DNA from 4 places in the Ruegeria sp. ABM4_193 genome. Region 2 is predicted to be linked to each of the others. Evidence: riboswitches for the same ligand, from Rfam matches in the RefSeq annotation. Region 2 holds a riboswitch; each other region holds the start of a gene.
The links. Region 2 has a riboswitch for cobalamin ahead of ACXADZ_RS22610 (DUF1636 family protein). Riboswitches for the same ligand answer to the same signal wherever they lie in the genome.
Positions count from the first base shown of each region.

Region 1: another riboswitch for cobalamin. It lies ahead of ACXADZ_RS18235 (CbtB domain-containing protein); the one in region 2 lies ahead of ACXADZ_RS22610 (DUF1636 family protein).
Region 3: another riboswitch for cobalamin. It lies ahead of ACXADZ_RS15330 (hypothetical protein); the one in region 2 lies ahead of ACXADZ_RS22610 (DUF1636 family protein).
Region 4: another riboswitch for cobalamin. It lies ahead of ACXADZ_RS05690 (DUF1636 family protein); the one in region 2 lies ahead of ACXADZ_RS22610 (DUF1636 family protein).

Region 1 covers NZ_JBSWTT010000002.1:76,643-83,953, forward strand. Annotated here, with positions in the region: gene ACXADZ_RS18225 (transglutaminase-like cysteine peptidase) at 1-592, shown strand, start outside; gene ACXADZ_RS18230 (DUF1636 family protein) at 1,738-2,073, shown strand; cobalamin riboswitch at 2,255-2,470, shown strand; gene ACXADZ_RS18235 (CbtB domain-containing protein) at 2,505-2,675, shown strand; gene ACXADZ_RS18240 (CbtA family protein) at 2,680-3,378, shown strand; gene ACXADZ_RS18245 (hypothetical protein) at 3,443-3,946, shown strand; gene ACXADZ_RS18250 (L,D-transpeptidase) at 4,344-5,006, shown strand; gene ACXADZ_RS18255 (hypothetical protein) at 5,048-5,320, opposite strand; gene ACXADZ_RS18260 (heavy metal translocating P-type ATPase) at 5,510-7,311, shown strand, end outside.
Region 2 covers NZ_JBSWTT010000003.1:967,025-974,335, forward strand. Annotated here, with positions in the region: gene ACXADZ_RS22585 (proton-conducting transporter transmembrane domain-containing protein) at 1-814, opposite strand, end outside; gene ACXADZ_RS22590 (LysR family transcriptional regulator) at 930-1,808, shown strand; gene ACXADZ_RS22595 (FecCD family ABC transporter permease) at 1,823-2,833, opposite strand; gene ACXADZ_RS22600 (ABC transporter substrate-binding protein) at 2,835-3,785, opposite strand; gene ACXADZ_RS22605 (ABC transporter ATP-binding protein) at 3,798-4,574, opposite strand; gene ACXADZ_RS22610 (DUF1636 family protein) at 4,571-4,927, opposite strand; cobalamin riboswitch at 5,167-5,364, opposite strand; gene ACXADZ_RS22615 (D-lyxose/D-mannose family sugar isomerase) at 5,464-6,129, opposite strand; gene ACXADZ_RS22620 (carbohydrate kinase family protein) at 6,145-7,071, opposite strand; gene ACXADZ_RS22625 (glucokinase) at 7,111-7,311, opposite strand, start outside.
Region 3 covers NZ_JBSWTT010000001.1:3,064,918-3,072,228, forward strand. Annotated here, with positions in the region: gene ACXADZ_RS15315 (bifunctional 2',3'-cyclic-nucleotide 2'-phosphodiesterase/3'-nucleotidase) at 1-455, shown strand, start outside; RNA gene ffs (signal recognition particle sRNA small type) at 495-593, shown strand; gene ACXADZ_RS15325 (alpha/beta hydrolase family protein) at 642-1,502, opposite strand; cobalamin riboswitch at 1,633-1,853, shown strand; gene ACXADZ_RS15330 (hypothetical protein) at 1,945-2,352, shown strand; gene ACXADZ_RS15335 (protein-tyrosine phosphatase family protein) at 2,355-2,855, opposite strand; gene ACXADZ_RS15340 (DNA polymerase III subunit gamma/tau) at 3,028-4,791, shown strand; gene ACXADZ_RS15345 (YbaB/EbfC family nucleoid-associated protein) at 5,019-5,372, shown strand; gene recR (recombination mediator RecR) at 5,434-6,027, shown strand; gene ACXADZ_RS15355 (lactoylglutathione lyase family protein) at 6,097-6,594, opposite strand; gene ACXADZ_RS15360 (hypothetical protein) at 6,801-7,289, shown strand; gene ACXADZ_RS15365 (ribonuclease T2 family protein) at 7,286-7,311, opposite strand, start outside.
Region 4 covers NZ_JBSWTT010000001.1:1,129,890-1,137,200, forward strand. Annotated here, with positions in the region: gene cobN (cobaltochelatase subunit CobN) at 1-3,085, opposite strand, end outside; gene cobW (cobalamin biosynthesis protein CobW) at 3,089-4,144, opposite strand; gene ACXADZ_RS05690 (DUF1636 family protein) at 4,146-4,520, opposite strand; cobalamin riboswitch at 4,615-4,831, opposite strand; gene ACXADZ_RS05695 (NAD(P)-dependent oxidoreductase) at 4,978-5,934, shown strand; gene ACXADZ_RS05700 (SLC13 family permease) at 6,015-7,311, opposite strand, start outside.

The DNA of each region.
Region 1 (7,311 bases), on a different contig from region 2:
AGTTCAGAGAATGTTATCGAAAAACCTGCTGGGTTATCTCCCAATGATCTGTTTTATATGCAGCTTTTTTGTGTCTGCCGCTACATTACAAGCCTCTGAGCTTCCCTCGATCGGTCTTGACAGAAAGATTGAAGCGCCATCCGGTGCCAAAACACTATGCAAAGATTACTCTTGGGCGTGCGCGAGCGCTCGTAGTTCTGGTCTGTCCGTGGCACAAGAAAATCAGATCGTTAAAACGATCAACACGCGCGTCAATCGGAGAATCCGTGCCGTTTCGGATCAAAGCCAATACGGGACAAAGGAATACTGGACACTGCCGACGCAAGGGTCAGGAGATTGCGAAGACTTCGCTTTGCAAAAGAAGTTTGAACTTGTGCAGAACGGTGTGGATCCTACGAAGCTACTAATCGCGACCGTCTTGGACACCAATCGCAATGGCCATGCTGTTCTAGTCTATCGCTCGAGTGAAGGCGATTTGGTTCTGGACAATGTTACCAACAGGATCAAAACGTGGAAGGAAACAAGGTATCTTTTCCTACGAATACAGGACCCGATTCACCCTGATCGTTGGGTACAGGTTTCTAGCGGCTAAACCATTGGGTAGACATTGGTTGCCTCTCGCAATTGATGTCACGACCTGCATTGTTCTGGGCGCATAGTTGAGTTTCGATGCTCAGTCCGACTCGTCCATCTGCTTGTGTTTGCACCATTGCGTGTGAACGAATTCGATCCGCGCGCCAGATATCTCGGAGGTGTCGTATTGGCCTACTGTTGGGATTCCGCAAGCCATACACGTAGACAATGGGCGCGTTTCCGCAGCGAAACCTTCCATTTGACCCGCTCAGATTGGAGTATCTCCGTCAAGTAAAGGCCACCGGGTCGAGCGCGTTACGGCGAAGATATCGAACGCCTGATTAGGACGACCATGGAGGCCGTTCATCTACTTTAGGGAAGAACGCAATTATCCCCCAAGGATAAGGGGAAATGCGACGGCTCCGGCACTGCGTCGATGACATTGGAGGAGTTCGAAGACTGGCTGCACCCGGAGATATGCCGTTATCACAACACCCATCACACCGGGTTGCGGCGAGAACCGATGGCGGCATGGGCGATCCTCGGTTGTAGTGACGCAGACAGAAAAGTTGTTAATGCCGAGGCGTTTCGCATCAGCGTACTTCCTTTTGAATGTCGTCGGTTGTCGCTACGCATTCAGTCCCATGATCGGTCGTGGTAACCGAAAGGTAACCATCAAGCACGAACCCCGCTATATGTCCCGGATCTAGACTGTAATTGACGATAGAACGAACCTAGTTACGCGCAACAAGAACCTGTCGCGTCTCGGAATTCGCCTTGGGAGGCGCGGTGCGCGCGGACCTGAAAATAGGCGTGTCATGGCGAGCCGATCCCGGAGGCAATGCTGTTTCAGATTATTGAAGAACAAAGATGTTTCGCGTGAGCTGTTTCCACTTCATCGCCTACCACCTGCTTCAGCTCAGTCTCACGTAGAAACTTAAAAATTTTTTCGTCTGATGGTTGCTTCTTCGCCCTGCCAAATCCCCGTCTCGCACTCGGTGTATTTGCAAAGTTTTCGAGGGCTAGGGCTCATGTGTCCTTCCTGCCTGAGTATGGACTCTTTTCCAGACTTAGAGTCAAAACACGTATTGAAACTGAGCTAACAACCGACCAGCAAATATGAAATCTCAGATGGAAGTTCTCGATCAAGGATCAGCCTGACGCATGTGCCTACCTAACCTCACGCTTTGCAGAACCTGCCGCGACGCGGATTCCACCCTTTATGATCAATTAGCCGCAACGCTGGAGGCATCGGGGGTGCAAGCCGAGTTGCAGCAAGTGGATTGCATGTCCGGTTGTCACCGACCACAGACGTTGGCGGTGCGACAAAGCGGCAAGACCGCCTATCTTTTCGGTGAGGTTACGGTTGTCGATCTTCCGGACATAATGATCTTCATGCGGATGTATGAGGACAGTACTGACGGCGACTTCGCTGACGCCAGGAAGCTAGGTAAGCTACGTTTCAAGGCGATTGCACGTATACCGGCACAAAAAAGATAGCCAACATGCAACTTGCCGACCAAAGCTCCGGTGTCGAGTTTTCAGCTTACAGTTTGTGTTTTTCGACTTAGCCTTCTGCACTGAACGGCTAAAATCTAAACCAAGCCTGCCATTACCTAAGATTGACCGCTGCAGAATACTATGATGTCGCTTTCGTACTTGACGGAACAAAGCACTATGGAACAATAAAGGCTTCTACGGTGTCCAAAGGTGCCTACGCACTGGGACTGAAACGGGAATGAGGACGGTGCACCAAACTACCGCACTGAAGCCTTGACCGCCCCCGCGACTGTGAGCGGCGAGCGGCCTTCCAATACCACTGGCGTAATGGCGCTGGGAAGGGGGAAGTCTGCTGTGACCTGCGAGTCAGGAGACCGGCCGTAGGATGGACACAACATATGCCGTCGGGTGTGACGGCGAGGAGGATTAAAATGACGACAAAAACGATCAAGGCATCCGCCGCTGGCGCATCCTTTCTGCCTGCAGTATTCGCCGTGGTTCTGGGTCTAGGGATCATTACCGTGACTGGCCATGTTCAGGCTTCTGGCCTGCATGACGCGGCTCATGATGTGCGCCACGCAACTGGCTTCCCCTGCCACTAAAACAATGTTCAGTCGTATTCTGACCAGCGGCTTGTTCGCTGGTGCAGCAGCGGGGCTGATTGCCGCCCTTCTGCAGTTGTATTTCGTGCAGCCAGTGCTACTTCACGCCGAGCTCTATGAGGGCGGCGACCTGGTGCATTTTGGCGCTGATCCCGTAACTGCGCATCCCGACCTGCCCGGCATGTTCGCCGAGCCGATGCGCGATGGTCTCAGCATTATCTTCACCATGCTTACCTACACCGGCTATGCGCTAGTCCTGGCGGCGCTGATGTCAGTAGCCGAACGTCAGGGGCATGAGATCAACGGCCGCACCGGCCTGCTTTGGGGTCTTGCGGGCTTTGTCGCCTTCCACTTTGCTCCTGGCTTGTCACTGGCTCCAGAAGTTCCCGGCGTAGCGGCAGCAGATGTGGGAGTGCGTCAGATCTGGTGGACGGTCACCGTTGCCGCAGCCGGCGTAGCCATGTGGCTGATTGCCTTTGGAGGTAACCTGGTAAGCTACCTGATTGCGGCCGTGCTGCTAATGGTACCGCATATTATCGGGGCCCCTGAGCCTGAGAGTTTCTCTGGGCCGGTTCCGACCGAGATCGGGGCGCTTTTTGCTGCCCGGGCCTTCGGCATCGGCATGGCCGCCTGGGCACTCTTAGGCAGTTTCACCGGCCACTTCTGGCAGACAGAAGGCAAGCGCGCAGGCGCTGCAGTCTGATCGCGCTCCTCCATTGCTACCCCGCTGGTTACACCGGCGGGTTTTTTTTATTGAGGATGACAAGATGTCCCGTTCTCTTGCTCTCTTTGCCATCGGACTTGTCTTTGGCGGCGGTGCTGGCTTTGTGATTGCCGCCAGCAGCGGTAGCACCTTTGAGAGCCATGACCATACTGACCCGGCCCAACACGGCGGCAACATGGAGATGGCAGCGCACGACCACTCCGCTGCCACTAATCTGCCTGCCGACAGCGACGCCCCCAGTGTGGCGATCCAGATGATTAAGGATCCTATGGCGGGCTGGAATCTGCGTGTGACACCGCAGAACTTTCGCTTTGCTCCGGAAAATGCCTCCACGGCTGACGTTCCAGGCGAAGGTCACGCGCATGTTTATATCAACGGCGAAAAGCTGGGCCGCCTTTATGCCAATTGGTTACACCTTCCGTCGCTCCCCGATGGCGATGTTGAAGTAAAAGTTTCTCTCAATGGCAACAGCCACAGCCCTCTGATGGTTGAGGGTGTGCCCGTGGAGGCCAAAGTGACCGTGCAGCCTGACGGCGATGACTCCTGATTGACATTCCTGGCTGAGAAGACAACTACGCGGATTCAGCGGGTCTAAGCGGCAAGTACAGCGTGCGCGCGGGTTTTTGCCGCTCTGTATCCAAGGACAGATAAGCTGTTGCAAAGCCGCGCCGAATTCCCGTCTTGTTCCTTTGGCTTGCATCGTCGGAAACCGAAAACATGAAGCAACTACAATGGGCATTTCGGTTCTTTCCATTGCTTTTTTGACCCAGTCCAAAGCAAACTCGATCAAATCAGAGTTCACGCCACCGCGCACCTGATCGACTGGATAAACTAAGCGTTACCTGAAACCTCTTGAAGCTCTAGCTGCTAGAGGCTTTAAGACTCGAATTTGATCGTGAAAATGCGATGCAAATACATTGAACTTGTGAACCAGGCTGAGATCTATGCTGACAAGGCGCTATTTCATTCAATCAACCACTGCGCTGTTTTCCGCGTCTGCGGCCAGTCCATTGATCGCCAAAACATGGCCAACCTCGTCGCAAAAGACCTATTGGGACAGCCAGGTCACGCCATTTGATTACGATCCAGCGACCTCAAATCCATGGGGCGTTCATGACCGTTTTTTACCACGACGTGTCGTAGCAAATGATGGTTTGGTTCCTGGTGACATCCATGTCGATGCGGTCGCGCGCTATCTTTACCATATCGAGGAAGGCGGGACCGCAATGCGCTATGGCGTTGCGATCGCGCGAGGGAACCTTTACGAGCCCGGAACCTATGCTATCCGGCGCAAGGTCGAGTGGCCACATTGGACGCCAACGGCTTCAATGATCGAGCGCAACCCCGAATACGCGGAATTTCGGGATGGTATGGAACCCGGGCCAAGTAATGCTCTCGGCTCTCGAGCCCTTTATCTATACGTTGGAAATCGAGATACATATCTCAGAATTCACGGCACGCCTCAGCCTAGAAGCATCGGTGGTCGCGCAAGTTCTGGATGTGTTAGAATGATCATGGCCCATATCAATGATCTCTACCCACATGTAAGAATCGGCTCGACCGCATATTTATACTCGGCCGAAGATAGCGTCACAGCCCGCTCATAAATTTTGGGCAGCGTAGGTGGACGTCGTCGCCCTCTTTTTTATCAGGCGTCTCGCGCGGCGCAGATCGGAGCGCCATTCGTCGCGCGCAATGGTACCAATGTCGTCTCGACAGGTCCGCTGTGCTCATACCAGAAGCAATTGTCTTCTGGCAAAAGGCGTGCCGTGGCCAGATCCTGCCCCGGCCCTGCCAGCGCAACGACTGAATCTGGCACGTTGCCTGGTTCAAGTGCTTTGCTTTTGGCCCCAGTGAACTGGGCTGAGCAACCGGCAGTAATCGAGACTAACGTGATGGTAATTGCGATCCGTTTCTGCATTGACCTGTTCCAGAATTTTTTGCGTCCTCTGCGACTAGATTGCATCCACGCGACCAGCCCGCAAGAAGGAATGGAGTGTCGGTATCACGCGCAAGGAACCCGGATGCTAAAAAATTCAGAAAGGTATTGAAGCTCTAGTTACTGTAGGAACTACTTACAAAGGACCATAGAGATTCTTGAGGTCCGATCATGTCATCCGATACCCATAGCCACGACCATGGCCACGAAAACAAACATGGTCACCACGCATGCAGTAGTGGCGGGTGTGGCGCCATCGCCCCCGCCGGTCCAATTCCTGACGGCGGTAGAAGCTTTCAGGTCTCTGGCCTCGATTGCGCCGAAGAGGTTGTGATCCTGAACCGGGTTATCGGCCCGAAAGTTGGTGGTGAAGAGCATCTCGCTTTTGATGTCATCAACAGTCGAATGACGCTTCTTGAAAGTGCTGCCAAGCTTTCTGACGAAGACGTCATGCTGCTGGTTGCCTGCACCGGTATGAACGCCAAACCTTGGGATGACGGAAATGCCGCCCTGGATCAGGCGGCGCATATTGCGCGTCAGCGACGGTTCACCACACTCAGCGGAGGTTTTTGGGCGGCAGGCTTTGGCTGGCACATCTTCGAAACAGGCATGGGCGGAGCGCTTGGACTGTTTTCGGGACATGGTGAGGTTCCGATGCCTTTGCCCGAGGCCACTTTGTTCGCGGTCGCGATCTTGTTTGGCGTCTGGCTGGTGGCCCCCAAGGCCTGGTCTTCGGCGCAGCGCCTTTCGCCGGATATGAACCTTTTGATGGTTGTTGCCGTCGCTGGTGCCATCGGTCTGGGTGAGTTTTTTGAAGCGGCAACTGTAGCATTTTTCTTTTCGCTCTCTCTTTATCTGGAAAGCTGGAGTGTCGGACGGGCTCGCAACGCAGTATCCGCGCTGCTTGATCTGGCCCCCCCGGCGGTTCGGCTGGTTCGTGCTGACGGCTCAGAGGCAACGGTCCCGGCGGCGGATGTCTTTGTCGGCGACAGCTTCATCGTTCGGGGTGGGGATCGCATTCCACTTGACGGGGAAGTCATCGAAGGGGCCGGTGCCGTTGACCAGGCTCCAATCACAGGTGAAAGCGCACTGATCCCCAAAGAGCTGGGTGATGAGGTCTACGCCGGCACAATCAATGGTGAAGGCACCCTCAAAATACGTGCGACGAAAACAGCGTCCGATACCGTGCTTGCCAAGATCATCCGGATGGTCGGTGATGCTCATGCGCGCCGTGCGCCGGTTGAGCAGTGGGTAACAAAATTTGCGCGGATCTATACGCCCATCGTTATGGTCGTTGCAGTGGCCATCGCCCTGATCCCACCGCTTGCATTTGGCGCATCGTGGGGCTTTTGGTTTTACAATGCACTTGTTCTTCTGGTTATCGCCTGCCCCTGTGCACTCGTCATTTCCACGCCGGTTTCAATCGTTGCGGCTTTGACCGCTTCGGCCCGGGCCGGGGTTCTGATTAAGGGCGGTGCATATATCGAAGCCCCCGGGCGCACTACCGCACTGGCCATGGACAAGACCGGCACGATCACCATGGGCGAGCCTGAAGTGGCCAATGTCTATCCGCTGGGCGGCGCATCCGAGCGGGAACTGTTGGCAAGCGCTGCCAGCCTTGAGGTTCGATCTTCACACCCGTTGGCCCGCGCCATTCTCACCAGGGCAGAACAGACCGACATTTCGATATCTGCGGCTGAAGATATCCGAACCGTTCCCGGTCGGGGTCTTGAGGGCCGCACCGAGCGCGGAAATATCTGGCTTGGCTCTGACCGCTTCGCTGTAGAGAAGGGCTTTGGCGCGTCCATTCCTGCCGAATTGAGCAACCAGATCGAGAGCGCGGGAAGCACACTTGTGGTTGTCGGGGATGAGAACGGAGTCACCGGTTTGCTTGAGCTGCGGGACCGCATTCGCCCCGAAGCCAAGAACATCGTTGCCCGGCTTCACGCGCAGGGCGTGAAGTCAATCATCAT
Region 2 (7,311 bases):
GCAAGGCCATGATGCCCGGTGCGACCAGCATCACATCGGCAAAGCGGATCAACAGGAACCCACCGGCATTAATCACACCGGCGTGCAGCAGTGCAGAAACCGGCGTCGGTGCTTCCATAACCTCGGTCAGCCAGCCATGAACAGGGAACTGAGCTGACGCCAGCACGGCGGCCACTGCGATCAACAGGGCCGCTACAATTGTCACCATGGTTGGCTGTGCGGATGACAGGATCGTGGCGATATCGGTTGTTCCGTAGCCGATGATCAACAGGACTACGGCCAGCGCAAGTGCGGCCTCGCTTAGCCGCGCCACAACCGCCTTTTTGCGCGCTGCACGCTGTGCCGTTGTGCGTTCCGGGTAGAACAGCAGCAGTTGATGCAGCGCCAGGCTTGTTGCGATCCAGGCTGCAAGAAGTTGAGTGAGGTTGCCGGACATGACCAGCAAAAGTACGGAAGCAAGCGCAACGGACATCCATCCGGTGAAGGCGCCCTGTTTCTGTTCCCCATCCATGTAAGTCGCTGAATAACGCAGGACGATCCAGCCAATAAAGCTGACCAGAACCAGCATCGTGGCGCTTACCGCGTCCAACCGTACTGACAGTCCGACGCCCCAGAACCCGATCAGTGCCGATGTTCCGGATCCATTCGCAATCAGCAACACTGCAGATAGCGCAGACACAGCAAAAGCTGCCAACGCAGCCCATTCTGCGATTTTAGGTAAGTTGCCCGGGCGCATCCCCGGATGACGGCTGCAATAAAAAGCCGACCCTAAAAAGATCAGCGGACTCAGGAGGGGTAGAAGCAAATAGCTCATGCGTGTGTCCCTTGACGTTCGATACTGACTCGAATTGTTCAAGGAGACATATTTCGCGTGCCATCATATGAAAAATACATTGTTTGATTAAATACGTTCGGTTAAATAGAACGATATGCCGCTTAACTATCATCATCTCCGCTATTTCTGGGCGGTTGCCCATGACGGCAATCTGACCAGGACTGCACAACGTTTGAATCTGTCACAGTCCGCCTTGTCCGTGCAGATAAAGGAATTGGAAGATCGCCTTGGCCATCCCCTGTTTGAGCGCAGAGGCCGCAAGCTGCACCTGACCGAAGCCGGACATATCGCGCTGGACCACGCAGATGCGATTTTTGCGACAGGCCAGGAACTTGTGGCAACCTTGCAAGATGCTGGAAACACGCGGCAGGCGCTGAGGGTGGGGGCGCAGTCCACCCTGTCGCGGAACTTTCAGATTCGCTTTTTGCGGCCCATATTGGCGCGTGTTGATGTCGAGGTCATCTTGAGGTTTGGCAGTCCAAGTGAGTTGCTGGAGGGGCTTGAAACGTTGAATTTCGACTTGGTCCTCATGAACCACGAACCCGCGAGTGACAGCCTGACCAGCTTTGTCACTCATCATCTGGCCGAACAACCGGTGAGTATCGTTGGAACCCCGGATCGCCTTGATCCGACGCGCCCGATACGGGATCTGTTGGAAGAACAACCTTTCATCCTGCCCACAACCAACAACAGTGTTCGTACTGCGTTTGACGCTATGGCCAGCCGCATGTCGGTACGGCCTCAGGTAGCTGCCGAGGTGGACGATATGGCCATGATGCGGCTTTTGGCGCGCGAGGATATCGGCTTGGCTCTGGTGGCTCCGATCGTTGTTCAGGATGAGCTGAACTCGGGCCGTTTGGTCGAGGCAAATGAGCATCCGAAGATCAAGGAAAACTTCCACGCAATTACGTTCAAGCGCCGGTTCCCTAATCCCTTGGTGCAGGAGCTTTTGTCACACGGACCAGACACGTAGGCCAAAATCTGACGTCAATCACCGCGCGCGGATTTGAACAGATATAGGAACACAAAAAGAGACCCGATCGACGTTGTTACGATACCTACGGGCAGTTCTTGAGGGGCCAAAAGCAGGCGGGACAGAATATCCGACATCGTCAGCAGGATCGCCCCGACGATAGCTGAGGTAATCAACAGGTTTCTGTGCAGCGTGCCGGCAATGCCCCGTGCAATATGAGGGACCATTAACCCGACAAAACCAATAACGCCGGCCACGGAAACAAAGCTCGCCGTCGCCAATGCCGCGACAAAGAACATACTAAATCGCAAGCCCTGAACGGGTATGCCAAGAGAGGACGCCGTGAAATCTCCGGTTAAAAGGGCATCCAGCCAGCGACTGCGGTAAAGAGCATAACTCAGGATCAGAGCCAGTCCGGTCAGAACCAGTGGGAATGTCTCCCACCGTGCAAGGCCCAACCCGCCAAGCATCCAGAAGATGACCGAATGCGCCGCGCGATTGTCGCCGGAAAAAATCAAATAGTTTGTGATGGCCGAGAACAGAAAGGACACGGCTAAACCGGCTAGAATCAGTTTTTCCGGCGCACTTGTGCGCAGACCCTGAACCAGCGCCAGAACAATGCCCGAAGCAATCAAACCCCCGCAAAATGCCGCCAAGGGCAGGGTCCAGATGCCCAGTACATCACCCGTGACGGTGATCACCAAAACCGCCCCGGCAGCCGCGCCAGACGACAGGCCAAACAAGAATGGATCGGCCAGGTCGTTGCGCGTGGTTGTTTGCAAAACCACACCAACAACCCCCAATCCTGCCCCGATGACCGCGGCAAACAAGGCGCGGGGAAGGCGCAAGTCGAAAACAATCCGGTGAAGCGGGGACATGTCGCCATCGATCAGGCCTGTTCCTAGACCAATCGCGGCGACCACGTCCCGCACAGGAATATTTGTTGTTCCATAAACGATGGACAGCAGCAAAAGGGCGATCAGAACGATCGCCCCCAGCAAGATCGAACGGCCCAAATGGGCCATATCAGTTGGTCTCCGGGTGCATTGCCTTGACCATCTTTTCGATGGCCTCAATGTTTGCCGGGCCGGGTGTCAGCTCTTCGTAGCGCAGGCCGATCCAGCGCTCGTTCTTGACTGCATCGGTTTGAGACATGACGGGATGATCTTTCAGGAACTGGAAGGTGTCTTCTGCACCGTTTCCTGTCTGATAGTCCAGCAGAACCAGGAATTCCGGGTTTGCAGCAGCCACGGTTTCCCACGACGTGCGACCCCAGCTGGTGTCCATGTCATGGGTCACATTCTCTCCGCCTGCAGCGGCGATCATCGCGTCCGGTATCGCAAATTTGCCAGCGGTAAACGGCGCATCTGCCGGCCCGTCCAACAGGAAGACACGTGGTTTGGGCAGATCAGCTGTTTTGGCTTCGATAGCGGCCAGTTGGTCTTTCCAGCCCGAAACAAGCTCTTGCGCCTTGGCTTCGACGCCCATGACCTGACCCAAGCGCAGAACGTCGCCAAACAGCAGGTCCATGCTGGCCTCTGGGCGGTCTTTGTTCAGATGTACGCAGCTTTCGGTCAGAACCATGGTCTTGATGCCGAAGGGTGAAAGGGTGTCCGGAGTAACCTCGCCACCCGGCTGCATACCGTAATACCACCCTGCAAAGAACATGTCGGGTTCTACTGCGATGAGGTTCTCAACAGTAGGGTATTTTGGTGCAAGCTCTGGGATATCACCGCGCTGTGCATCAAAATCAGGGCTCGTCTTGTACCAGCCCGTGATGCCGGTCAGGCCCACGATCTTGTCTTGCAGGCCCAATGCGAACGCCATGTCGGTCATGTTCATGTCGTGGACAACGATCCGCTCGGGCGCGGTTTCAAAAACCAGCGGTTCGCCGCAATTGTCCACTGTGATGGCTTCGGCGGCCGCGCCGCTTGCCAGGCCAGTGAACAGAGCCGCAGGCCAAAGTTTCTGCATCATTGTAAGCTCCTGTTATGATGACAGTTTTCTTTTTCGGATATCCAGCGCAGGGATCATGCGGCCTTCATGCTGAAAGCATAGATAATCCACACCAAAGGTGTCGCGGACACGTTCTGAGGTCAGCACGTCGCTGACCGGGCCATAGCCCGTCAGGCGTGTGGATTTCATCAAAGCCACATGCGTGGCGAATTCCGGGATCATGACCAGATCGTGGACGATCATGACCACCGTGACGCCCAGCTCGGCCACCAAGGACAACATGTGCCCCTTGGCGTCTGGATCCAGGTGATTGGTCGGTTCGTCCAGAAACAACAGGGATGGGTTTTGTGCCAAAGCGCGCGCGATGTGAGCGCGCTGTCGCTCGCCACCCGATAGCTGGCTCATCGGCTTGCGGGAAAGATGAGACAATCCGGTTGTTTCCAGAACTCGATCAAGATCTACCTTATGCTCGGTTGCCGATTTATCCGCCTGAATCGGGATTTGCCCAAGCGCAACATAGTCTCGCAAACGCAACCGACCGTCTGGCATTTCTTGCTGGCCTACGACCGCGATGGTTCGGGCACGCTCATGCGCGGACAGGGTGCGCAAGCTTTTGCCTCTTATAAGCACATCACCCAGAGCAATACGTTCTATTCCGCAAAGCAACTTGAGCAGTGTTGTTTTTCCCGCGCCATTCGGTCCCGCAATTGCCAGAATCGAGCCCTCCTCCAAGCCGAAGGACACGTCCTGCAAAAGGACATCGCCGTTCAAAGCGTAATATTCGAGACCCTCGACCGACAGAAAACTCATGACACCCTCTCGGTTGGCAGGGCCGGTATTCGAGACAAGGTCTTGGTGAATAACGCGGGCGGGCGTTCGGTTGCACTTGTCCAGCCATCGGAACTAAGGCGGTATTGTCCGGCGAATTCCACCACTGCGTCCAGATCCAATTCCGTGTCGATGTCTCCAAACAGATACTGCGCCTTGCCCGGTGCCTGAAGGCCAATGGTGGTTGGTCGGGAACAACCCGCCATGCAATCAACTGTTCGAATTGCAAATCCTTCGGGCAATGTTTGCGTCAGTGCGCCAGTCACTTGATCGGTGGACATGGCACCTGTGCAGGTCGCACACACAAGAATGAAATGATCAGCGGTTTTCGTCATTACTTGTAGCGCTTACTGCGGGTTGGACTGAGATGCAATGTTATAACGTAACGTGTCTCTGAATTAACGGCACAACAGGATGCCTCAGCACTGTAGGTATTGAAGAAGAGCTTATTTCTGTAAGTCACCTTTAACACTGTCCGCTCCGCTTGAAACCAAGCGCGGACAGAAGGTGCTACCAATGTAAACACGCGAAAAACGTGCCATCAAAGCCTCCTTCCAGGACGCCCCGCCCCGGGTTGGTTGAACATCGGATGGCAGGTCTCCTGACTTGCGGGTCAAGGCTCGGCCCACCTTCCCAACCCTTTCGGGGTCAGTGGCGTAATGGCGTCGCTCTCCGCTTACAGTTGCGGGGGCAGTCACGGACTTGGCAAATAACTGTACCGCACCGTATTCCCATTTTCATCCCTTACGGAACCATCCCGCTCAGCTAGTCTCGTGGTGCTGGACTTGTCAAGCAAGAGAATGAGTGGCGTTTGACGAAATCACTTGGGCTCAGCCCAGTTGTCTGTCGGTCATTGTCAACCCGGTCTACCTCAGTAGTCGGAAACCAATAGGAAATCTGGCGCGACATCTTCCTCGATCTTTGAAAATCGAGGGATCGGATCTTCGAACACATTATCCGTGCGATCGTCGTTCACGGTCGAAACCTCGCCAATAAGGCAATCACCTTGCTCGGCCCAGAACGCGTGCCAAACTCCGGGCATCAGGGTTACGCTTTGTCCCGGTTTCAGGCGTAGATGCTCACCTGGTTGCAACGTGACCGGGCAGGCATCGCTGGGCACTGTGACAGGCGTATGCCGGTCGATGCCGCCCTCTGGGTCCGATGCATAAATCTCCATCACCAGATCGCCGCCGCCTCGGTTGATGATGTCCTCTGCCTTGACGATGTGACGATGCATCGGAGACAGTTGTTTGTCTTTCGAGATCAGCAATTTTTCGGCATACAGCATCCCGCGCCCGGACTTCAGATCATTCACCTCGCCGTTGCGCAGCGTGAAAAGAAACAGGCCCAGTTCATCGAACCGGCCCTGAGCGTAGTCGGTGATGTCCCACCCTAACCCGCGGCTGCGGATCGTGTGCGCCACCGGGCTGCGCAATTGTTCAGGTGACCAATCTGCAAAAGGCGGCAGTACAGCGCCAAACGATTGAATGAACGCCTGCGCTTCGGACTTGATGCGATTTATGTCGGATCGTTTCATCGGATTTTCCAAGAATTATAGCTCATGGGCCCACGGCGGCTCCGCCCCGGCACGCGATACGGTTACAGCTGCAACTTCGGCGCCCAGTTCCATGGCCGCGCGCAAGGAGTTGGCAGTTAAGTTGCGTACAGCGGGTTTTGTCAGATGCCCGGCGCGGCTGAGACCGATGAGCACACCGGCATTGAACGTGTCCCCCGCACCGATCGTATCCACGACTTGCACCGGTTTTACCGGCACCGTCACTTGCGATCCATCCGCCAGATACCCGTTTGCGCCATCGCCGCCCCGGGTCACGATCAGCGCTGATGGTCCGGCTTGCAACAACAAGGCTGCTTTGGCTGCTTCGGGTTCCGCACCGGGAATGATCCAGTCCAAATCCTCGTCCGACACTTTGACGATATCGGACAGCGCGATCATGCGGTTCAAGCGCGTTCGAAAGCGGGTTTGATCCTGAATAAAACCCGGACGAATGTTGGGATCCAACATGACAGGGCGGTCGCTTCCGTGTTGAGCCAACAAAGATGCATAGGCATCTGCACATGGCTCACACGCCAAGCTTATACCCCCAAGATACAAAGCCGAGATGGCAGGGAGTTGGTCTGGCATATCTTCGGGTGCCAACATACGGCCAGCCGTGTTTTCATCAACGAAACTGTAGGTTGCGTGCCCATCTTCAAGTTGTACAAACGCAAGAGTAGTGGGGCGATCCGAGACAATTACATGCGAAACGTCAACGTGACTTGCCTTTAGCGCGTTGATCAGTTGCTGACCAAACATATCCGTAGAAACACCGGTCAACATCCCCACGGACTCACCCAAGCGCCCCATGGCAACAGCGGTATTCAGGATCGCGCCACCCGTATGGGGCACAAAGCCGCGTGCGCCGGACACTGTCGGCTCGGCAATCATGTCAATCAGGGCTTCCCCACAGCACAGGATCATTCCAACGTCCTTTCCCAGAGCCTCAAGCGCACGAGTTGTTCATCGCTTTAGTGCGTTTTTGCAAAAATTGTTCGCCCCGATGATGCCGAACTCGGCCTGTTCTGAGACGTAAAGGTTCAAGGATTTACGAAGCTCGCTGAAACGCCCGCCGCCATTAAATGCGTCCTTGAAGTCCTGATCAAACAGCCAGCGGTTTTTCTCGGCGACCCCGCCGACAAGAAACACTCCACCAGCAGGCAT
Region 3 (7,311 bases), on a different contig from region 2:
TCGACGTCATCTTCGGCCTGTCCTATCAAATCGATCCATCGCAACCTGCGCGCTTCGACAGTGATGGTCGGTTGGTCGATCTTGACAACAGACGAATTCGCAATCTGACATTCGGTGGCCAACCTGTTCAACCTGCGCAAAGATTTGTCTTGGCCAGCAACAACTACCGCGCCAGCGGAGGCGGACATTTTCCTGCCGCCTCTGCGGCCCAACGCATCAACCTACCACCGCTCGACATCAAGGAACTGACGCGGGATTACCTGTCTCGTCGCCTTCCGCCCGACCCAATAGCGCGGCACCCCTATCCGTTTACACTGACAGCTCAAACGGGCGTAAATGCCTTGCTTCGAACAGGTCCCGGTGCCCTTGAACACATGGATGAGCTGCGCATGTTCAACGCCCAATTGCTAAGTCCTGATGAAGCCGGGTTCGAGCGGATCCGTCTGACGTTCTGACGGGTTGTCTTTTGCCCTCGCCTTCCCTATATCCAGAGTCGAGAGGTTGGCGCGGGCGAGCGCCTCGCCAACCTGGTCAGGTCCGGAAGGAAGCAGCCACAACGAGCCCCGCTTGGGTCGATGTCCAACCTCTCACTTTCCCCTCACATACCTAATTGGTGATACGCGGTCTCACCCAAAACGTGTTCAGATGTCGACAAAGCGTGGCCAAAGGGCCGCGTTACGACGGGCAAAAGCCCCAATATGCCCAACTTCAGACAACTCGAAATCAGCAGGTTTCAGCAGATGTCGTTTGGCCTTGGGGCCATAGAGATCGGCAAGCCGCCATACCGCCTCGGGTGGGACCATCTGGTCATCTTCAAAAGTAAACAGATCCACTGGTTTTTCAGTTTCTGTCCAACGCGCATCAGGCAACCCGGCTCCGATCTCGGGCACGTAACTCGAAGGAGCGGTGCACCATTTACGCCATTGCCAGTAGACCGATTCCGGCAAATCCGCACCAAAACCGATTGCCTTTCCGGGTAAATACCCAAGCGCTTTGACCAGCAATGGGGCGTGCCCATACCAGAACACCCCGGCCAATCCACGGTAGGGCCATGGGTGATCGTTCAGGGTCACAAGCCCAGAACACACGCAAATCATCCGGTCGGTTTTGTCGATATCGGGCTGTACGGGTCCCAGCATGGCACCTACGGAATGACCAATCGTCCATTGTTGTGCACCAGGAAAACGTCTGCGCATTTCCGCCCGCGCCGCTGGCATATCGATCAAGGCCCAATCCGCCATTGTCGCACGCGCATCCTTCATGCGACCGGTCAGAGAATGCCCGAAATCCCGGTAATCATAGGTTAGGCACGCCATACCGCGCTCGGCGGCCAGCCAACGCGCGAAGTGGCGATAATAGTCGCGTGGCACGCCTGTGGCACTGTTCAGCACAACCACTGTGCTGGGTTCAGACAAGGGTCGGTACAGGCGCGCTGAAAGGGTTGATGACCCGGACGGAAAGAGGAACTCTTCGGTTAATACCGTCTGTTCTGTATCCAACATGATCCCTGATCCTGCGCCAAAAACTAGTTTCTTATTTCAATGATGGGAACTCTACGCGGGAAGTTGTCACCCATCCAGCATGACCAAACGTCGGGGCCAAAGATCCGCTTGACTCGGAACCGGATCAGACGCTAGCGATTGTGTGATGGTTCCTGTCCCCCACAAGGGGTCGGGATGAAAAGGGAACACGGTGCGGTTCCGTCTGGTCATCCGGACGCTAACCAATGCCGCGACTGCCCCCGCAACTGTAAGCGGTGAGCAATGCCGAAACGCCACTGGCCCCGAGGGCTGGGAAGGTCGGCAAAGCCATGACCCGCAAGTCAGGAGACCTGCCATCGAAACTGAAACCGAAACTCGGGCGGGGTGTCCGGGCAGGTCCTGACTGCACTTCGCTGTCCCACCTGACCCGATCCTTCTGTCCACCACGCGCGGAGGGCGCAGGATGATCTGGAAGACAAAGACGCATGAATACAGCGCAACGGTATGTCAGCGGACGGGCAAAACCTGCCCCGCCCTGGCGCGGCTGGCGCGCTCGATCTCCGAGGCTATGATACAAGCTTCGGCTGCCACAGGCGACGACTTCGAGTTTGACGGTAGTAGTGAGCTTTCACATTGCACAAAAGGGTGTCAGGCAATTTTCCAGGCACAATCAGACAGTGTTCGCGTGTTTTGTGACACGCAGCCCAACGCAGCAATTGAGGACCTGAACCTCTATGCTGATCTGATTTTTGGAAACACGTTCCGCACTCTGCCATCTGGCATCATTGCAAACCCACCATGCGCGATGATCGAGGTTGCAACGCTACGGCCCCGGAAAACCGTACACGCACCCGAACAGCTTTCGGCCTGAGATCACACCACCTGCGCCGGGGAAACCCGGGCCGCCCAAGCCAGCTGCGCGTCTGTTTCCACGGCACAGGGGCGCAGCGACCGCAGACGCTCCAGCGCCTTGTCAGCCCGTTCGCCGCACTCGACCATCAGACGCAGAACAACCATCCCCGACCTGCCACAGCCGCCCCGACAATGCACCAATACCCGGCCTCCGCCAGCCAGGGCGTGCCGGGCGGCGGCGCTGACATCTGGCCACGCCTCTTCAACCGCCGCCGTTGGTGCGCCAAAGTCTTCGATCGGCAGATGCACCCACCGGCTGGCGCGGCTTTGAATATCGCTGCCAAAATCCCGCGCCCCGTGCTGAAGCATCTCGACATCCGTTGTCATTGAAATCACCAGCCCCGGCTTCCACGCTGCAATCGTATCCAGATCCGGCTCATAATCCCCGCCATGTCCGGGTATCGACGTCAGGGCCAGCGTTCCTCCTGCGACTTGCAGGGCATAGATAACCAGCTGCGACATGAACGTGTGTCCTCCACCAGGAACTCTTTACAAAAATGAGTCTTTAATTTTGTTGGAACAGCTTAGTGCGAATCCGGTCGGAATCTAAATCAAAAATCATCGCGCCTCGCGGTGGACGCGGAAGGCAGCGGCCACTACGCTGAGCCGAAGCACCGAATCCGACCGAGAAAACATGACCGACACGCCCAGCCCCGCCTATCAGGTTCTCGCCCGCAAATATCGCCCGGAAACCTTTGCCGATCTGGTGGGTCAGGATGCCATGGTACGCACCCTGAAAAACGCATTCGAAGCGGACCGGATTGCGCAGGCTTTCATCATGACCGGCATTCGCGGCACCGGCAAAACCACCACCGCGCGGATCATCGCCAAGGGTATGAACTGCATCGGCCCCGACGGCAATGGCGGCCCGACGACCGAGCCTTGCGGGCAATGCGAACATTGCGTGGCGATCATGGAAGGCCGCCATGTCGATGTGATGGAGATGGACGCCGCCAGCCGGACCGGTGTGAATGACATTCGCGAAATAATCGACAGTGTCCGCTATCGCGCCGCCAGCGCGCGTTACAAGATCTACATCATCGACGAGGTCCACATGCTTTCGACCAGCGCTTTCAACGCGCTGCTCAAGACGCTCGAGGAACCGCCTGAACATGTGAAGTTTATCTTCGCAACAACCGAAATCCGCAAAGTGCCGGTCACGGTTCTGTCCCGCTGTCAGCGCTTCGATCTGCGCCGGATCGAGCCCGAAGATATGATCGGGCTTCTGCAAAAGATCGCAACCGCCGAAGATGCCCAAATCGCCGATGACGCGCTGGCGCTGATCACACGTGCCGCGGAAGGATCGGCACGGGATGCAACCTCGCTGCTGGATCAGGCGATTTCGCACGGGGCGGGTGAAACCACTGCCGAGCAGGTCCGCGCAATGCTGGGCCTTGCGGACCGTGGCCGCGTTCTGGACCTGATGGACATGATCCTGCGGGGCGACGCAGCGGGTGCGCTGACGGAACTCAGCGGGCAATACGCTGAGGGCGCAGACCCTCTGGCCGTCTTACGCGATCTGGCCGAAATCACACATTGGGTGTCCGTCGTTAAAATTACGCCCGACGCTGCCGAAGATCCAACTGTTTCGCCTGACGAACGGAGCCGTGGCCAGCACATGGCCGAGGCGCTGCCGATGCGTGTCCTGACTCGGATGTGGCAGATGTTGCTGAAAGCGCTCGAAGAAGTCTCGGCCGCGCCCAATGCCATGATGGCCGCTGAGATGGCCGTTATCCGCCTGACCCATGTTGCTGATCTGCCCAGCCCTGAAGAACTGATCAAACGGCTGCAGGACACTCCAACGCCTCCAACTGGTGGGCCGAATGGCGGAGTATCAGCCCCCCGGCAGGGTGCAATGCCAGCGCGGGCCAGCGCGGCCCCGGCACCTTCCTACGTTTCGACCCCTCGCGGCCCAAGCGGCGCGCCAGTTGCTGCATTGGCTCAGGATGTGCAGACGGCTCTCGCCCGGTTCCCGACTTTTGATCACGTGGTCGAACTGATCCGCGCCAACCGCGACGTAAAACTGCTGGTCGAAGTGGAAAACGGCGTGCGACTTGTGTCTTATCAGCCCGGTCGGATCGAGTTCACCCCAGCCACGCAGGCACCGACAGACCTTGCGCCCAGGCTGGGTTCGGCCCTGCAACGCTGGACCGGAAACCGGTGGGCTGTCTCGATCGTCTCGAACGGGGATGCGCCGACAATTGCTGAAATTCGGGACAAGGCCGAACTGGCTTTGAAAGCCGAAGCCGAACAACACCCGCTGGTTCAGGCTGTACTGGCTCAATTTCCCAAGGCCAGGATCACAAAGATCGAGACACCGGAACAGCGCGCCGCCCAAGTCGAGACCGAGGCGCTGCCCGAAGTCGAGGATGAGTGGGACCCGTTCGAAGAGGATTGAGCCGGTGACGCGTCTATTGAGGTTACCGTGATCACCCGGTTCCAAAATCTAAGTCTCGGCAAAGCCCGTGCGGCAAACCCAATCCTTGCCTTCACATAACGCGCAACCTGCCACTGCGCGACAAAGGGAGGCGCGTTTCCAAAGACCTCACCTTCAAACGCGGGAACCCTTGTGCCACGCGGCTGCGGCCCGTATTTAGAACCCAAGCAGAGATACAGGAGAATACTATGCTGAAAGGACTCGGCGGGCTTGGCGGTCTGGGTGACATGGCCAAGATGATGAAATCCGCGCAGGACCTGCAAACCAAGATGACCGAAATGCAGGAAGAGCTGAACAACATGATGGTTGTCGGTGAATCCGGGGCTGGACTGGTCAAGGCGACTGCAACCGCCAAAGGCGAACTGAAAGGTCTGGATATTGATCCGTCGATCTTCAACGGTGACGACAAGGAAGTGGTCGAAGACCTGATCCTGGCGGCTATAAAAGATGCACAAACCAAAGCCGCTGAACGTTCGCAGGAAGAAATGGCCAAACTGACCGAAAGCATGGGCTTGCCCGCAGACATCAAGCTGCCGTTCTGAGCTTCATCTTTTTAAAAATACTCCCGCCGGAGGCTCCCTCCGGCGCAAGACAGGACAGGCCATGAGTTCGAACAGCGATATCGAAAACCTGATCGACCTTATGGCCAAACTGCCCGGCCTCGGCCCGCGTTCGGCCCGTCGCGCTGTGCTGCACCTGATCCGAAAACGCGCTTTGCTGCTGACACCTTTGTCTGATGCCATGCAGCAAGTCGCCGTGACCGCCCGCGAATGCCTGAACTGCGGGAACGTGGGCACCACCGATATCTGTGACATCTGCAATTCCGAAGACCGCGCAACCGGAGAGTTGTGCGTGGTCGAAGACGTGGCCGACCTCTGGGCGATGGAGCGCGCGGGCGTATTTAAAGGCCGCTATCACGTTCTCGGCGGCACGCTGTCGGCGCTGGACGGGGTTGGCCCGGACGAGTTGCGCATTCCCCGCCTCAAAGACCGAGTGATGGTCGAGGGGATTACCGAGATCATCCTTGCCCTGAATGCCACCGTCGATGGCCAGACCACGGCGCATTACATTGCTGATCAGTTGGAAGGACAGGTTCGCCTGACCTCACTGGCGCAGGGCGTGCCGATTGGCGGAGAATTGGATTATCTGGATGACGGGACGATTACAGCCGCGCTCAGGGCGCGGAAGGAAATATAGCGGGCCGTATTAGACCAGGGCGACAACTGCATTGTCGCCCCAACGCTTATCAAAGCATGTTCGCAGGCTTCAGGTGTAGGCACCAGACGAGTAGGTCAGCTCATAGGAGTGGCTGTAGAGTTCGAATACGATACCAAATGGGTCTTCAACATAGACCATGCGGTAAGGCTTTTCTCCGGGGTAATAGTGCCGGATCGGCATGCGCTGTTTTCCACCAGCCTGCACAATCTTCTCGACCAGACCTTCGACATCGGGGTCCTGAATGCAAAAGTGAAACGTTCCATTTCTGCGGAAATCGATGTTGTTTTCGGGCGCGTAATTCCCGTCAAACTCAAAAAGTTCAATTCCAATCCGGTCTGCTGTCGCGAGATGTGCGATACGCAGTTTCTTCCAGTCCGGGCCGAAAACATCCGTGCACATGACCCCAATGTCCGAGCCATCCTCGACCACGTCCGTGGGCGGCATGATGACGTAAAACCCCAAGACCTCGGAATAGAACTTTACGGCTTCGTCCACGTTTGGAACAGACAACCCGATATGTGAAAAAGTCCTTGGAAACTGAGACATCGAATGCTCCTTAAACTGCTGAGTCGTAAAACTATTGGTCAGCGATCGGTTTTCAAGTTGCTTCCCAAGCCATCATAGCAGGGTTCACCCTCGCGCATGGATCAAGACCCGGAGTCAAAAAGGTCGCTAAAAAGCAAAAGGGCCTTTGCCTTCCGTACGCGCGTAGTAGAATGCCTAAGACTTGATCCCTTTGATTGGAATACGTTATGACCCGCCTTCTCGCCCTCACCTTCGCCACCTTCACCGCAACTGCCGCCCTGTCGCAGGAACTTGTCGACAAGGGCTTCGTCGAAGGCTGGAACATCATGATGGACCCCGCGCTTGGTAACGGATGCCTGATCCAGACGGTGTATCAGGACCTCTCGGTCGTGCGGCTGGGCTATGACGCGCTGGGTAATCGCGGCTATTTCGCGGTCTACAACAAGGCATGGGGCGACATTAAACAGGGTGAGAGCTATCCGATCCGCTTTGATCTGGACGGCAAAAGCTATGATGCCACTGCGATTGGGTTCAATGAACGGGACGTACCAGGCGCGACTGTCTTCTTCACCGACCGAAGCTTCGTCGACGCAATCGCTCAGAACAAGACAATGACCGTCTACAATCCAGCCGGTGAGGTTGTCATGGCCATCGACCTCAAAGGCACCGCCAAAGCGCTGGACTACGCCCGCGACTGCCAGAACAAGAAGCTTTAACGAATCGGATCGAACAACGCGT
Region 4 (7,311 bases), on a different contig from region 2:
AGGATGCCATGTGATCAAGCGTCGCCGCGATTTCAGCCGCGCCCCGGAATCCATGCCGCTGCATCCCTGCGATCCAGATGGGATTTGCGGCGCGGGCGTGAACGACACGGCTGATCTCTTCCGGCAGGGTTCGGGCGCGGGGGTTTTCGGGGTTTGTGTTGTCCAGATGGTAAAGCTGCACGCTACCTCCGGTGATTTTCTTGGCTGCCGCAAATCCGGCCTCATGCGTAGCGTAGTCATTGGCCAGCAGCAGATCGGTCTCGGTCAGATCCTGCAGGTGAACAAAGCTGTCAGCATTGGCCACGCGCTGGGTGATACCGTCTTTGTCCTGAGCGATGTGTTCGCCTTCCAGCGCGAAAGAACTGGCTTCCAGCCAAGCCTCACCCGCCTGGGCGCGCGCTTCGTCGGTGTAGACTTCGGACAATTGGGTCATGTTGACGCCATAACTCCCGGGAGCCGGGCCGTAGACGCGGGCCGTAGGGGGCAGGCCTGCATAGGGGTTCCAGTCCGGTGCTTCGTCACGCGCAGACAGCGCCCGCACGGCTTGGCCGTATAGCGCGGAAAGGGTCGGGAACACATCCCGGAACAAGCCCGACACGCGCAGAGTGACGTCCAGACGCGGGCGGCTGAGATCGGTAATCGGCAGGACTTCGACGCCCGACACCCGTTCGGAACCCTTGTCCCAAACGGGTTTGACGCCCAGCAGATGCAGCGCCATGGCGAATTCTTCGCCCGCAGTGCGCATGGTGGCTGAGCCCCACAGGTCTACAATCAGCCCTTTGGGGTAATCGCCTTCTTCCTGCAGATGACGGCGCACAAGTTCTTCAGCCAGTTTGACGCCCTGCGCATATGCTGCGCGGGTCGGGACCGAGCGTGGGTCGGTAGTATAAAGGTTTCGCCCGGTCGGCAGCACGTCCGACCGCCCACGATACGGAGAGCCGGATGGACCAGCCTCGATCCGTTTGCCCGCGAGCGCGTCGATCAGAGCACTTCGTTCGGCATGGGCCGAAGCCGTTGGGTCAAAATTGCCTGTCACTTCGGGCACGCGACCAAAGATATGTAGCCCGTCACCGAATTGGCTTTCCTTGATGTCACAGACAAAGCGGTCGATCCGGGTGATCGCCTCGGCTGTGCAGGTGGCTTGATCGAGGCCAAGATCGTTTTCCAGCCCGATGGCCTGCGCTTCGTCCCGGATATCTTCTTGCAAACGATCGCGGCGCTTGGGGTCTAACCCGTCTGCGTTCGAGAACTCATCCAGCAGCGACTCCAACCGCACCATCCGGTCCGGCGTCCCGCTTTCCTTCATCGGCGGTGGGATGTGGCCCAGCGTGACGGCCCCGATCCGACGCTTGGCCTGCGCGGCTTCGCCGGGGTCGTTGACGATAAACGGGTAGATCACTGGCAGGTCGCGGATCAGCGCTTCGGGCCAGCAATCGGCAGACAGGGCCACAGATTTGCCGGGCAACCATTCCAGAGTGCCATGCGCACCGATATGGATTAGCGCGTCCGCACCAAGACCTTTGCGCAACCACAGATAAAAGGCGACATAGCTGTGACGGGGCGTGCGCGACAAGTCGTGATAATCGTCATCGCGCAGTTCCGGTGTACCGCGTTCGGGTTGCAACGCGACCAGAGCTTGACCACGGCGCAGTGCTGTGAAGTGGAACGCGCCATCTGCAAAGGCCGGATCGTCTTCGCATTTGCCCCAAACTGTTTGAAGGTCGGTTCGCAACTGCTCGGGCAGATCGGTCAGCGCTTGCAAGTACTCGTCCAGCGGCCATGAAATCCGGGCGTCCAACAGTGTTTCAGCAATCGGCTCTGCTGGCGCGGTGTCATAGCCTTCGTTCTGGAGATCGGACAGCATCGCCTCGGCGGATGCCAGCGCGTCCAGACCCACCGCATGGGCCATCTGCCAGTCTTTGCCGGGATAGGTCGACAGCACCAACGCCGGGATCTGATCCGCCTTCGGTTTGTCGTTCAGGTGCAGCCAGCCTGATACCCGGTCGATAATGGCTTCGATCCGTTCGGCCTCGGCCCGGTGGGCAAAGCGGGAGTATTCCAGATGAGGATCGCGTTTGCCCGGTTCTTTGAACGAAGCGATGCCCGCCGAAATCCGCCCGTCTACCTCGGGCAAGACAACATGCATGGCAAGGTCGGCAGGTGAGAGACCGCGTTCCGCCTCAGCCCAGGCTTTGCGGCGCGAGGTGGCCAGAGCGACCTGAAACACCGGCACATTGGCGGCATCCAGCGGAGACGTGCCCGACGCGCCTTTGCCCGAAAAGGACGTTGCGTTGATGATGGCAGCGGGGGTCAACGCCCCAAGCGTCTCGCGCAACCAATCGGCAGCAGTTGGCGCTTTGAGCGAAGGCGCGAACAGGCCCACTGCCGCAATTCCGCGCGCACGCAAACTGCGGATCAGAGCTGCGACTGGGGCGGTGTCGGCCGACGCCAGGTAGGCGCGATAAAACGTTACGACGATACGTTTCGCGCCGCCTTCGAACGCGGTATCCGCTGGGATTACACCACGATCCGGGCACCATGCGCCGCATTCAGGTAGAGTCTTTGCGCCCATCACCGGCCCGGCGTAAAGCCCTGCTGCCAAGGACATCTGGGCCAATGCGGCTTGTGCTGCGACCTCACCACCGGTGTCACACAGATGGGCCAAACGGCGCAGCGTTGAAACGGGCAGAGTGGAATAGTCATCCAGCCGCGTATCTTCGCGCCCATCCGCAGGCAGAACGGCAAGCGCGATACCCTTAGCCTGCGCCAGCGCCAAAACCTGCTGCAAGCCGTAGGACCAGTAAGGCACGCCGCCAATCAGGCGGACCAGAATGCCCTTGGCGCCGTCCAACGTCTGCTCGACATAAGTGTCGACGGACAGAGGGTGTTTGAGGGCGGTCAAATTGGCCAGTCGAAGCGTTGGCATTCGACCCTCGGTTCCGCCGCCACGATGCCAGCCCGCCGCGAAAGCGCCGAGGTCGCTGTCCGAGAAGGACAAAACAACCAGATCCGCCGGGCTTTGGCCCAGATCGGTTGGGGTCTCGGTTTCCTCGAGCCCGTGGCTTTCGCGGAAGACGACGTGCATGGTTTACTCGGCAGCCTCGGTGACGCCCGCGAGGATCGCGTGGATTTCGGCCTCTTTGATGTCGTCATGCTCGGCGATAACAACCAGACGCGAACGGCGCTCTTCCTCTGGTCCCAATGGGCGGTCATATTGGTGACGGACGCGTGCGCCCACGGCCTGAACCAGCAGGCGCATGGGTTTGCCCTGTACTGCCGCATAACCTTTGACCCGCAGGATGTTCAGCTCGGTCGCCAGGCGTTCGATCTTGGCGACCAGATCGGCTGGATCGGTTTGTTCCGGCAACTCGACGATGATGCTTTCGAAGTCGTCATGTTCGTGATCGTGGTGACCGTCGTGGTGCGACGGACGTGCATCCATGTCGTCTTCGGCTGCAGCTTCCAGTCCCAGTACAACGCGGACATCCACGACGCCCTCGGCGACTTCGACAACAGGCAAGGGGCGCGGTGCTTCGGCGGCGATCACCTCTTTGGCCTTGGCCACACCTTCGGGTCCTGCAAGATCAGGCTTGGTCAACAGGATGATGTCGGCGCACGAGATCTGATCCTCGAACACTTCGGACAGGGGCGTTTCGTGATCGATCGAGTCGTCGGCGAGGCGCTGGGCATCCACAGCTTCGACATTCGGGGCAAAGCGACCGGCGGCGACGGCCTCGGCATCGGCCAGAGCGATCACGCCATCGACAGTGATCTTTGAGCGGATATCCGGCCAGTCGAACGCTTTCAGCAGCGGCTTGGGCAGGGCGAGGCCAGAGGTTTCGATCAGGATATGCTCGGGGCGCGGTTCCAGCGCCATCAGCGCCTCGATGGTCGGGATGAAGTCATCCGCGACGGTGCAGCAGATGCAGCCGTTTGCCAGCTCCATGATGTTTTCCGCCGGGCAATCCGGGATGGCGCAGGATTTCAGGATATCGCCATCCACGCCCACATCGCCAAACTCGTTGACGACAACAGCCAGACGTTTGCCCTGCGGGTTCTGCATCAGGTGTTTGACCAGCGTTGTTTTTCCCGAGCCCAGAAAGCCGGTGATCACGGTGACGGGAAGTTTTTCGAGATTCGACATGTCAGGCTCCAATCGGGGGAATGCGCGAGGCGCAGTTTTTGCGGAAATGTTCAGGGCGCTCGCGCCATTTCACCAGACCATCTTCGGTGGCCAGATACTTGGTTGCGCCGTCGACGATTACATCGACATGGTCCACTTCGTTCAGGTTTTCGTAAACGAAGGTCCAGCGATCGGGACCGCCGCGCAACACGATAGAACAGCCCTGATCGCAGTTCGAAAGGCATTCGACAGGTTTCAGGGTGATGCCTTCGGGCAGCTCTGCTTGTTCCAATGCCTGGTGCAGCAATGTACCGGGGCGTTGCGCATCGTCTTCGATGGGCAGCCCGCGGCGGCAGGTCGTGCAGACCAGCAGTTCGACCGGTGTGGTCTCAGTCATGTCTCTCATCCCCCCAAATCCTCTTCGCGGGGGACGGGGTTTCAAGCGGGCCACGTGTTGCAACATGGACCCGATACCGGAACACCCCGCCCGGTTTCAACTTCGGGTGCTGGCAGGTCTCCCGGCTTGCGGATGTCAGAGGCCCGGTACGTCAGGGTCCTCTGTCGGATGTCCCGCCTTCCCGGCCTAGGCCAGTGGCATTGGGCACCCTCTCCGGTCACGGTCGCGGGGGCGGCTGCGTTTGGCGGAAGATCCGTTGACGCATTCCCTTTTCATCGGCTCTTGCCGACACCAACGAATGGGTCATGCGGCACCGCTGGCCCGCTTGTCAAGCGCGTTGCGCGTAACATCAGGAGGCGGGTGTGAAAAGCGACCTGTGGTTGTCGTTGGGCGGCATGAATGGTCAGATAAATCCGTGATCGCATGACAGGTACAAGCCAGCAGGGAGAGGCGACATATGAAAGTAGGATTCATCGGGTTGGGAAACGTTGGCGGCAAGCTTTCGGGATCCTTGCTGCGGAACGGTATTGATCTGACGGTGCATGATCTGAACGCGGATCTGGTGGCCGCGTTTGTCGCCCTTGGCGCAAAGGCAGCCGAAGGCCCGGCACAGTTGATGCGCGATTGCGATGCGGTCATCACCTGCTTGCCATCGCCTGCGGCGTCAGATGCGGTCATGCAAAAGATGCTGCCCGAAGTGGGCCCCGGCAAAATCTGGATGGAGATGTCGACAACCGATGAGGCCGAGGTCAAGCGTTTGGGGGCCGAGGTGATCGAACGCGGAGGCGCGGCAGTGGACTGCCCGGTTTCGGGCGGGTGCCATCGGGCGGCCACCGGCAATATCTCGATCTTCGCGGGATGTGACCGTGCGACTTTTGAGCGGATTCTGCCGTTTCTGACCACCATGGGACGGCGTGTTTTGCACACGGGTGAATTGGGCTCTGCCTCGGTTTTGAAGGTGCTGACCAACTATCTGGCCACAGCCAACCTGATCACCTGCGCCGAAGCGCTGGTCACGGCAAAGGCGGCGGGCATGGATCTCAACACGACATATGAGGCGATAAAAATCTCGTCCGGTACGTCCTTTGTGCATGAAACGGAAAGTCAGGTCATACTGAATGGTTCGCGCGACATCTCCTTCACTATGGACTTGGTGAAAAAGGACATTGGTCTGTTTCAAGAGGTAGCGGACCGCGCCGGGGTGCCTCTGGAAATGAATCCGGTCATGATCAAGATTTTTGAAGATGGCATTGCCCGGTATGGCGATCGCGAGCTGTCGCCGAATATCATCAAACGTCTGGAAGAGGCGACTGGTTTGGACATCACAGCCCCCGGTTTCCCGCCGGAGATGGAAGATGATGAACCGGAAGAGCCGGGGTATGAGGTTGTCCCGCAAGGCCGGGGCTCGGCGTAGAGGTTCAAGCTAACCTTTCCAACGAAATGTAATCGGCAATCGGGGTGGGCCAGCCCAGAAATCCGGCCCCGATTGCCGCGCTAGTACATAACGTTGATCATCACCAATGAAACGACAAGGAACAGCGCGGTCATGATGCCGCCTGAACGGACGAAATCCATGACCTTGTACCCTGCCGGACCCATGATCAGCGCATTGACCTGATGGGTCGGGATGATGAAGCTGTTCGAGGTGGAAATGGCAACGGTCAGCGCAAAGACTGCAGGGTTGCCTCCGGCAGCCACTGCAATGGACACAGCCAGCGGTACGAGCAGAACGGTGGCGCCAACATTCGACATGACCAATGAAAACGCCGTTGCCAGAACAGCAATGCCCGCTTGAAGCGACCAAAGCGGCCAGCCGTCGAGAATGACCATGATCTGCTGTGCGATCCATGCGGCTGTGCCGGTATTTTGCACCGCCTGTCCCAAAGGTATGAGGCAGGCAAGCAGGAAAACAGTGTTCCATCCAACGGCACGGTAAGCCTCATCCACGCTGAGAACGCGGCTCAGCATCATGCCAGCTGCCCCTGTGAGAAGACAAAGCGAAAGGCGTACGTCGGTAAACAGGATCAGGCATATTGAAATAGCGAAAAAAGCAAGCGCCCACCCGACTTTCTGAGGTCTCAATTCCTCCTGCGGGAAATCGCTTGTGACCACAACGAAATCCGGATCGCGGGTGATCCGCATCAGATTGTCCCACCGCGTGTGTGCGACCAGCATGTCACCAGCATGAAACTTTTCCAGCCCGATCTGAGTGGACTGATGATCATCGGTCTCTACGTGGCTGAGCGTTTCTTCCCCTCTGTGAATAGCCAGAAGCGACATACCGTATGTCTTGCGGAACAAAAGCTCGCGCGGGCATTTGCCGATCAATTTACTGTCGGGGGTAACGACAACTTCGGCGACACCGGCGTTGGTGGGTGCGAACTCCTCAACAAAAACATCCAGATCGGGAAGAACTGTTAAGCCGAATTTCTTCGCAAAAACCTCTACCTCGCCACGCCGTCCAACAATCGCCAGCCGACAAGGGGCTGCGATTTCAGCGGTCAGAACCTGAACCATTGACGTTTTGCCGCGATAGAAGGTTGAAATGATGTACAGGTGGTTCTCATGGTTGATATCGGCCAGGATCTGCCCGACCAGCGGGCTGTCTGCAGGCACAACAACTTCGAACACATCTGCCTTTAGCCCATACACCCGCTGCAAATACTCTTGTGTGCCCTGACCGGTGCCCGTGTTGTCTGCCCCTTCCTGCACAGGAAGAACCCAGCGTCCCAGCAGCAGAAAGTACCCGATGCCTGTCAGGATCAGTACCGCCCCGATCGGTGTTACCGAG